Linked DNA regions of Lentimonas sp. CC4. Each later gene encodes a partner of the first gene's protein in a complex. Links are inferred from orthologs where the notes say so. Each region holds a gene or a part of one and is shown in the gene's direction. Other genes may lie near its edges.

Region 1 (5,557 bases):
TGGTGGCGACTTGCTCGGCGGCTTTTGCTTTTGCTTGTGCCTCAGCGGCTGCTTTTGCGGCCGCTTCTTTGGCAGCCAGCTTTTTGGCTAGGTCGGCTTTTAGTTTCGTCTGGGCGGTGCGCCAGCCTTCGAGTTCGCTGCGGTAGGTTGCCCATTCGCTGGCATCGACTGCGCCCGGGAATTGTTTGTCGAGCTGGGCGATCACTGCTTCGGCCTCGGTCCAGTTCTTATTGCGAAGGTTGATGTCGAGTAGGCCGAAGAGTGCGGGAAGTGCGTTGGGATCGTCGCTGTTGGCTGCGATGTTAAACCAGCGTTCGGCTTGTGGCAGGTTGTCGAGTTGCTTAAAGAGTGTTCCGATGGCGACTGCGGTTTCCGGTGTGGGGGTGCTGTTTTCCGGATCGACCCCTTTTAGATAGGCATCGAGGGCTGATTGTGTTTGTTGAGCGTCGGCGCGATATTTGCCCAGACGTAGCCAGAGCTCGTCAGTGATGGCGTCGGGCTCGGTTTGGGCGAGTGCTTCGAGTAGCTCGTGTGCGGCTTGTGTTTGGTTGGCGTTTTCCTGTGCGCGGTAAGTTTGGTAGAGTAGTTCGACGTCGTCCGGCGCTTGATTGTAAGCGGCGCTGAGGTAGAAGGCGGCTTCGGCGGTGTTGCCGAGTGCTTCGTGGATGCTGCCGATCTGACGTAAAATTTCGGTGTCGTTGGGGAACTCGTTTGAAAGGGCGTCGAGTGTGGCGAGTGCGGCGGTGTCGTCTCCAATTGCACGTAGTTCTGCGACTGCGTTGAGGCTGTTGGCTCTTTTTTCTTCAGGGCCGCTGCAACCTGATAAAATCAGGGCTGTCAGAGGAATAAGAATGGAGATTAGGTTTTTGGTGTTTGCTTTTAGCATAAGCAGCAATTTGTTGCGTAGGGTGTGTATTTCTGGAGATAAGACCACAGCGTTGTCGTCACTTTCGTTTCCCTTGTTTGGGTGTCAAGTGGATAGGCGGGCGTTGCGCCTTGATTTGAGGCTATGTCGCTGCATTTGTAGCGTATTGCTCCTGATTGGTGGTTTGCTGATGCCATCGATGGTGCGTGCGCAGGAAGGGTTGGCGCCGCGTGCGCCGTTGGGTTTAGTTTGGGAGGCGCCTCTTGCGGAAGGAAAACTTTATTACACCGAGGTGGCGGCTTTGGTCGAGGCGTATGAAGCACAGGTGGGCGCTCGCTTGGCCCCGGGGGAGCGCGGCAAGGTTGGTATCAAGGTCAATTCGCGCAGTGGCCGTGGGTTGAGCACCCCGTTACAGCTACTTCGAGCGATGATCGAGGTGCTGGAGGCGCGTGGTTTTGAGCGGGAATCAATTGTGATCGTGGATTATTCCGAGCATCAGTTGAGGCAGGCGGGCATTATGCCTTCTTTGAGTTCGGATCTGGCCCATTTCGAGGGGTGCCCAGTGTATGCGTTGGACAGTGAGCGCTATTATGATCCGGATTGGTTTTATGACAGCCCGTTGCCACCAAGTATGAATCAGGAGCCGCAGTTGTTGGGCGGCCTCGGGCGAGGGAGTAGTGCATTGGAAGAGGGCGCGATCGAGCGTAAGAGCTTTTTGGCCGCACCGCTATTATTTGATGTGGATTTTTGGGTGAACTTGGCGGTTGGTGTGGATGATAAGGCTTTGGGCGTGGATGGTGCGCTAGCCAATGCGACCTTGTGGAATGTGAGTAATAGTCAGCGCTTTCTCGGTAATGAGGCGACCGCCTCGGCTGCAGTGGCTGAAATCGCTGCGATCCCCGAGTTACATGAGCGCATGGTGTTGCACTTCGTCTCTTTGGAGCGCTACCAGTATATCGGCGGGCCTCGGTTTAAATCGCGCTACACACGCTCGGAGCCGTTGCTATGGATGAGCTCAGATCCAGTGGCGATTGACCGCATGCTGTATGATCGGATGAATAAGTATCGGCTGCTGGATGGTTTTCCGGAGATATCACCGCTGCCGCGTCAGTTGCCCTTTGCGGCAAGCCTTGGCTTGGGAGTCTATGATAAGTCGCAGATCCGTCTGCAGCATTTGTCGTTTGTGGCGCCTGAAAGTGCGGATGCTGGCTCCGAGGATGCTGGCTCCGAATAAGGCAAGTCGGTTTTAAGTAGGAGGACACCCGCCAGGAGGAGATAGTCTCGATGGCATCATGATTTGTGAAAAGTGCATTCATGCTATTTCGCTATCTTGCTGTAGGGGCTTTGCTTGCGAAGCCCGCGCAAAGGCGACACGCATAGGAAGTTGTAAAACTTTAGCTGCCTTCGCGGGTGCCGCAAGCAGCACCCCTACGCCAGATGCTTCGATTTCACAAATCACAATACTTGATGCGCGTGAGTATCGTCTCGATGGCCTTGTCGGTCGAGCAGCTACATTCGACAAGCTCATGTCAGGCAAGGAACTCGACTACGAGAGTCGTGCTTTTTCCTGAAATCAGCTACTATAAGCAGAATAATTGCCGAAGCTTGAAGAAACGCCTTGAACTAGGGCGAAAAGCCTCATTCTTTGCTTCCTATGCAGATCGCGGACTATTATCCGATTCTTATTCAATTTACCATCGCAGCCAGTATCGGTGCGGTTGTTCTTGTGGCGTCGCACATCTTCGGACAGCGCGGCACTTCGGTTGGACTTAAAGATACTCCGTATGAGTGTGGCATGTTGGCTCAAGGTTCTAGCCACGCGCGTTTCGCCGTGAAGTTCTATGTCACTGCGATGCTGTTCATCCTATTTGATATCGAGGTGATCTTCCTGGTGCCTTGGGTGCTGGTCTTTCGCGAGTTTCTTGCTGCGAACCTGCCGATTCTATTGCCGATTTTCTTCTTCCTCTTTGTTCTAGTCCTTGGACTATTCTACGAGTTGAAGAAGGGCGCGATTGAGTGGGAACAGTAAAATGTCAGGCAGTGCCTGATCTCTTTATTTTTCAAGTCGGTTGATTACATGGAACTTGCGGGTGCTGTGTGCTGTATTTATTTTTCGTGGTATTTTTAAAATCTTTTGACATTCGACGCTGAGGTTTCCCTTATAAGCTATGCGCATTGACCGCTACATCGCTCAAACCCGTGTGATCGATCTCGAGAGCACCGACTTCAAGGGTGCTCTGTCGGAGCTATTAGATGTTTGCGATATCTCAAAAGAAAAAGGCCTGACGAAGAAACGCTTGCTGAGTGACCTGTTAGATCGGGAGAAGCAAATGACGACCTACCTCGGCAGTGGTGTTTGCCTGCCGCACGCACGTGTGCCGATGAAGCGCAATTACATGATCGCAGTGGGGCGTTGCCCGGCGGGTCTGGTCTATGATGGGCAGTCAGAGTATCAAGAGATTCGCTACGTATTTTTGTTACTGGCATCCGAAAAAGCCCGCAATTATCTCTATGGCCTAGCATCGCTGGCGCGTGTCTTTCAGGACAAAACCCACATGGAGCGACTTGCTTCCGCGGAATCGTTACCGGACTTTCGCCGCGAGTTGAAAACGGTCTTCGGGGGCGATGGTGCCAAGCCAAAGCGTAGCCATGATCGATTTAACAACCTAATCCTGAAGGAAGCCGCGAAAATTGCGAAAGGTGCGAATTGCACGTCCGTGCTTGTGTTTGGCGATACCTTTGGTGGCGGTGCCGAGGTGGGTGCAGTGTTTAAGGATTTCAAGACCGTGCTGATCGCGCATGGCACTTCAGACTTAGTGAACGAGCACAACGGCATCGATGAGGTGCTGCCGATTCGTTCGTTTAGTAATCACCGCTTTTCCCAATTGCGCAGTGCGGTATTGATCGGTCTCACGCGTGGGATTTTTGCGAGTAATGAGCGCCTTTGCTGTGTCGGTGGACTGCCGAAAAGCAATCAATTTGATAGTATCACGGTGGTCGATGTGGAGCGTGAATTCGAAACCATGTTGATCCAGAAATCCAATATGCTACCCACTGGTGTGAAGCCAGAAGTGGTCGAGCGTGTCTTGGCAATTGCCACGGAGCTCGCTGTCGAAGGGCGCGAAGGGCACCCTGTCGGTTGTTTGTTCGTGCTTGGAAATGCCGAGAAAATTTCTGAATACACCAAGCCACTCATTTTGAATCCTTTTTACGGATACAAGGATGAGGATCGTAATATTTTGAATCCATTCATGGATGAAACCGTCAAAGAGCTCTCCTCGATTGATGGAGCCTTTATCATTCGTGGCGATGGCGTGTTAATTTCGGCAGGATCACTGATCCATGCGCCCGACTATACACACAACTTGCCGAGCGGACTCGGCAGTCGCCATGCCGCGGCCGCTTCGATCACACAGGTAGAAGATTGCCTCTGCGTTGTGGTTTCCGGGAGCACAGGGCAGGTCACACTCTTCCGGCGCGGCGAGATGCTGCCTCTGATCGAAAAAGCACTGGTGCGGAATAGTTAACGTTGATCGTTGCTGCTTGATCGTTGATGGTTGCCACCGAGTTTCCTGAGATGTCTTGTCTGAGAAACTATTTTTCAGTGCTTTAACGAACAACTTTCAACAAACAACACGTTCCCATGTCCCGTATCCAACAAGCCTTTGCTACTGCCCGTGCCGAAAATCGCGCCGCCTTTGTCGGCTACCTTTGCGCCGGTGATCCCGATCTTGAAACGTCTGTGAAGGCCTGCCGCGCAGTGATTGATGCGGGCGTCGATGTGTTGGAGCTCGGCGTGCCGTTTTCCGACCCGCTCGCAGATGGCCTGACGAATCAATTGGCAGCGCAACGTGCGCTGGAGAGTGGTAGCACCAGTGCGCGCGTGCTGGAGCTCGTCAAAGCCGTGCGCGAATTCAGCGAAGTGCCGATCGTCTTTTATACCTATTACAACCTCGTGTTCGCAAAGGGGAGTGAGGCCTATGCCGCCGAAGCCAAAGCGGCGGGAGCGGATGGAATTTTGACTTTGGATCTGCCGCCCGAAGAAGCTGCCGATCACCTCGCTGCGTGTGAGAAGCACGGACTTGGCACAGTCTTTATCGTCGCACCAACCACACCAGACTCACGCCTGGAGATTATCTGCAAAGCGACGACTGGCTTTGTTTATTATGTCTCACGCGAAGGTGTGACCGGTGAGCAGGCGTCGATGTCTGAAGGTATTAAGGCCCGCGTTGACGTGATCAAACAATACACCGATCTACCCGTTGTGGTAGGCTTTGGTATTTCAAATGCCGATCACGTCAGCACCGTCGCTCAAGCCGCAGACGGCGTCGTCGTCGGCAGCGCGATTGTGAATTGCATCGCCGAAAATCTAGGCGACGCGGCAGCTATTGAAAATGCGCTTACCGCAAAGATGAACACTTTGCTTGAAGGCAATGCCTTGGGTAAGTTGGCGTAGGCTGATTTGGCTAGCGGAGGGAGTTCTACTGCCGCGCATCAAGAATTGTGATGCTTGATGGTTCAGAAGTCTTCGTAGGGGTGCTGCTTGCGGCACCCGCGAGCGTAGGAGACACCACATAACTTCGTGTGCTTACGGCCTTTGCGCGGGTCTTCGCCATTTGACAAGCTCATGGTCACGAGACGAGCAAAGCCCCTACGACAAAATAGGGAAACAGCTTGGACGCACTTTTCATG
Region 2 (3,927 bases), 2.3 Mb from region 1 along the record:
TCGGTTGGATGCCAAAGCCGACCATCGGTTGCGCGACCAATGCGGCGCCTGGGATGCACATCCGCACCAACACCGAGATGGTGAAAGAGTCGCGCAATGGTGTGACCGAATTTTTATTGATCAATCACCCGTTGGATTGCCCGATTTGCGACCAAGCTGGTGAATGTAAGCTACAGGAGTTCTCTGCGGAACACGGTCGTGGCTACAGCCGCTTCATTGAGCAGAAGAACGTAAAGCCGAAGCGCACGAAGCTTGGCTCACGTGTGACGCTTGACGACGAACGCTGCATTCTTTGCGCACGTTGCATACGTTTCAGTAAGGAAATCGCTAAGGACGACGTGCTAGGCTTTGTTGATCGTGGCACTTACTCCACATTGACTTGCTATCCCGGCAAAGAGCTAGAGCACAACTACTCGCTCAACACCGTTGATATTTGCCCAGTTGGCGCACTGACGAGCACAGACTTCCGCTTTAAGATGCGTGTTTGGTTCCTCAAGCGCACCAATAGCATTTGCACGGAAAGTAGTGTCGGCGCGAATACCGAAATTTGGAGCCGTGAAGGTAAGATCTACCGCATCACACCGCGTCGTAATGATGCCGTGAATGATACATGGATGACCGACTCCGCTCGCGAACTCTTCAAGGCGTCCGAATCGGATGACCGTCTTACACACTACACCATCGAAGGTGTGCACAAGAGTGATGTTGAGACCGCGGCCGCAGCCGCTGAGTTGCTCAAAGCTGGCGATGTCGCACTCGTCGGTTCCGCTGGAAGTTCGATTGAAGAACAGTTTTTCTATCGTTTGATCGCAGATCGCTCCAAGGCATCTGTCTCACTGGTCAGTCATACTGGGGAAGGGGATGGCATCTTGCTTTCTGAGGACCGCACTCCGAATCTTCGTGGTGCCTTGCTGAATGGTTTGATTTCGAAACTACCCGAAGCGGATCTGACTGCAGTTGCAGATAAGATTAAGTCTGGCGCGATCAAGACGCTCGTGGTCGTCAACGAAGACGTCACGCAGCTCGGCATTCCATCGGAGCTATTGGCGAAGGTGAAAGTCATTTATTTCGGCACACATGCGAATGCTGTGAGCCAAGTCGCCAACGTCGTATGCCCATCTTTGATGGTGTATGAGAAAGACGGCTCGTTCGTGAATCAAAGCTTTATTCTTCAGAAGTTCAAAGCAGCGGTGCCTGGTCCACGTGGTATCCAATCGGATGTTACAGTGCTCGAAAAGATCGTCGCTGGCTTAGGTGAAGAAAAGCCAACCGCGTTGACGATGGACGTCGCTTGGGAGCGTATCGCAGACACGATGAGCGCCTTTGAAGGTCTTAGCTGGCGCGGTATTTCCGATGAGGGCGTCGCGCTTGATCCGGCTGCATTCATCGATTTGCCTTTCGTTGAAACTAAGAATCTAAAATTCGATCCAGTCGCGTTCAAGGAGGCGCAAGCCGCTTCCACTGAAGCTTAAAGCAAATTGCCGGCCATGGAATTACTAACAAACTCGCTTCCGTTCGTCTTACCGATTGTTTTCTCAATCGCGATGATCTCCGTCTTTATGGGACTTTGCAGCTACTCCGTTCTCGCGGAGCGCAAGGTGTCCAGTTGGATTCAAGGCCGCACTGGCCCGAATCGCACACGCCTGCCATTACTCGGACACATTCCGATCCTTGGTAACATCATGACGCGCCTCGGGCTCTTTCAGCCCGTAGCCGATGGTCTGAAGTTCCTCTTCAAGGAGGAGATCACACCCGGTCACGTGAAGCACTTTTACTACTATTTGGCACCCGTGTTGGCATTGACGCCCGCATTGGCGACCATGGTGGTGCTTCCGTTCGGTCGCTACGTGGATCCTTCGGGAGTCGTGCAGCCGCTCGTGCTCGCGAATATCGACGTCGGCATGCTCTTCATCTTGGGCGTTTCTTCGCTCGGTGTGTATGGCATCGTTCTGGCTGGTTGGTCTTCGAACAGTAAATATCCATTCCTCGGTGCGATTCGTGCATCCGCGCAGATGGTTTCTTACGAGTTGGCAATGGGACTTTCCATTCTGCCAGTCTTTATGTGGGCATCCGCTCCGGGCTCTGACTACGGTCTGTCGCTCTTCGGTGTGGTTGAATCGCAGTCCGGTCTATGGCTCGTCATCTGGCAGCCGTTGTCTGCATTGATTTTCCTCGTTTCGGTTTTTGCTGAAACGAACCGTCTGCCATTCGATATGGCGGAATCCGAAACCGACCTCGTTGGTGGTTTCCATACTGAGTATGGTTGCTTCAAATTCGGTCTGTTCTTCGTGGCCGAGTATGCGCACGTCATCATGGGCTCGGCCTTGTTCGTCTGCCTGTTCCTCGGTGGTTGGAACTTCCTTCCTGGGATGGCAGATCCTTGGGGCACGAGTGAATTCGGCGCGGTGCTTTCCGTGCTCTGGTTCATGGCGAAGGTCTTCTTTATGATCTTCTTCTTCATCTGGGTGCGCTGGACACTGCCGCGCTTCCGTTATGACCAAGTGATGGCACTCGGCTGGAAGATTCTGCTTCCGCTCGCTATCGGTAATCTCATTTTCAATACGCTGCTCATCGCTCTACGCGATACAGCTGGCTTCTAAACCGCACTTACTATGGCTAAGACTAAAGTTATGGAGCGCAAGCCGCTCTCTTTCGCGGAGAAAACATTCATTCCGCAAATCGTTACCGGGTTGAAGACCACTCTGGGGCAGATGTTTGATAAGACCATCACTCTGGAATATCCGGAGCATCGCCCTGTGATTTCTGAAAACTATCGCGGAGTGCCGACACTGGTGCGTGACCCGAATGGTCGCGAGAAGTGTGTCTCTTGTCAGTTGTGCGAGTTTGTTTGCCCACCTAAGGCGATTCGTATCACTCCAGGTGAGATCGATGCCGAGGCAGATCCAGAACGTGCACACATCGAGAAGGCGCCTAAGGAATTCGATATCAACATGCTGCGCTGCATTTACTGTGGCCTGTGTCAGGAGGTTTGCCCCGAAGAGGCGATCGTCTTGCAGGATATTTTCTCTATGTCGGGCTACAGCCGCGAAGAGATGATTAACAAGAAGGACAAGCTCTACGAATTGGGCGGCACCTTACCGGACAAGCACCACAAGTGGGACAAGAAGAAGGCCGCTGAAGAAGCCGGCAACGCGCACTGAGGAAATTAAAAATCAGAATTAAGAAATTAGAAATCCTCCCGATACGATATTAAAGCCATTTCTTCTTTCTTCTCTCTAAAATCTAAAATTTAAATGATTGATCTACTCTTTTATATTTTCTCAGCGGTTACGCTCATTGCGGCCGTGTTGATGGTGCTGATGCCGAATGCGGTGAATAGCGCTTTCTGCATGATCGTTGCGTTCCTTGGCACTGCGGCACTCTTCGTGTTGTTGGAGGCCTACTTCCTCGCGATCATTCAAGTCGTGGTGTATGCAGGTGCGGTCATGGTGCTGTTCCTGTTTATTATCATGCTTCTGGATGTCGAGAAAGAGCAGGGCGCCGAGTTTAAGCACAAGCTCACAGTTGCTGCTTCGGCGATTGGTTTCTTATTGTTTGTAGTGCTTCTCTTCACGACTTTCACTGGCGGACATCTGCCAGAGCCTACACTGACCGCAGTGACCGAGAACCCCGAAGTCTTCGATGCGGGTGTGCCGTTTACCACATCCTCCAAGTCTTTTGGTTACAGCCTCTTTACTAAATACATGCTGCCGTTTCAAGTGGCTGGCTTCCTTCTCCTTGCCGCTATGATCGGCGTGATTGTCGTGTCTAAAGGAAATAAGAGAGAAGAAAGTATAGAGACGAAATAGGAGTGTAGAAATACGATACGATGACTAAATCTAATCCAGCTGCAGAAAAGTCTTATGCTTTTGCTTTGCGCATCGTTAAGTTGCGTCGCTATCTGCGCGAAGAGAAGTCAGAGTATGA

Evidence for each region. Proteins that work in one complex are often made in the same cells at the same time.
Region 2: the proteins of GZZ87_RS01410 (region 1) and GZZ87_RS11335 are in contact, whole or in part, in a cryo-EM structure (PDB 6KHJ), measured with the Thermosynechococcus vestitus proteins. The link is inferred for Lentimonas sp. CC4 from one-to-one orthologs. Residues at the interface, in WP_126986108.1 of Thermosynechococcus vestitus: Gly6, Tyr7, Glu8, Tyr9, Phe10, Gly12, Phe13, Leu14, Ile16, Cys17, Ser18, Pro21, Ala24, Leu25, Ala27, Ser28, Leu31, Arg32, Pro33, Ser35, Arg40, Leu41, Thr42, Thr43, Tyr44, Glu45, Ile51, Gly53, Ala54, Trp55; in WP_126985484.1 of Thermosynechococcus vestitus: Gln8, Lys26, Trp29, Leu30, Pro33, Met34, Met37, Leu38, Leu83, Ile84, Phe85, Lys86, Glu87, Asp88, Val89, Leu90, Pro91, Ala92, Thr100, Ala104, Val107, Ile108, Phe111, Leu112, Tyr114, Ile115, Ile125, Ser126, Leu128, Phe133.

The regions. Positions count from the first base shown.
Region 1 is NZ_CACVBO010000001.1:314,387-319,943, reverse strand. The notes cover bases 1,361-4,206. They hold GZZ87_RS01410 (NADH-quinone oxidoreductase subunit A), read left to right. Parts: upstream 1,361-2,519; coding sequence 2,520-2,894; downstream 2,895-4,206. Other genes in these bases: GZZ87_RS01405 (PTS sugar transporter subunit IIA), read left to right, coding at 3,034-4,206; GZZ87_RS01415 (DUF362 domain-containing protein), read left to right, coding at 1,361-2,099. Outside these bases: GZZ87_RS01420 (tetratricopeptide repeat protein), read right to left, coding at 1-886; more of GZZ87_RS01415, read left to right, coding at 1,032-1,360; more of GZZ87_RS01405, read left to right, coding at 4,207-4,392; trpA (tryptophan synthase subunit alpha), read left to right, coding at 4,509-5,321. UniProt on the Escherichia coli protein: NDH-1 shuttles electrons from NADH, via FMN and iron-sulfur (Fe-S) centers, to quinones in the respiratory chain. The immediate electron acceptor for the enzyme in this species is believed to be ubiquinone.
Region 2 is NZ_CACVBO010000001.1:2,641,849-2,645,775, forward strand. The notes cover bases 696-3,543. They hold GZZ87_RS11335 (complex I subunit 1 family protein), read left to right. Parts: upstream 696-1,487; coding sequence 1,488-2,600; downstream 2,601-3,543. Other genes in these bases: GZZ87_RS11330 (2Fe-2S iron-sulfur cluster-binding protein), read left to right, coding at 696-1,472; GZZ87_RS11340 (NADH-quinone oxidoreductase subunit I), read left to right, coding at 2,613-3,161; GZZ87_RS11345 (NADH-quinone oxidoreductase subunit J), read left to right, coding at 3,255-3,543. In the rest of the region: more of GZZ87_RS11330, read left to right, coding at 1-695; more of GZZ87_RS11345, read left to right, coding at 3,544-3,809; GZZ87_RS11350 (four helix bundle protein), read left to right, coding at 3,830-3,927. UniProt on the Escherichia coli protein: NDH-1 shuttles electrons from NADH, via FMN and iron-sulfur (Fe-S) centers, to quinones in the respiratory chain. The immediate electron acceptor for the enzyme in this species is believed to be ubiquinone.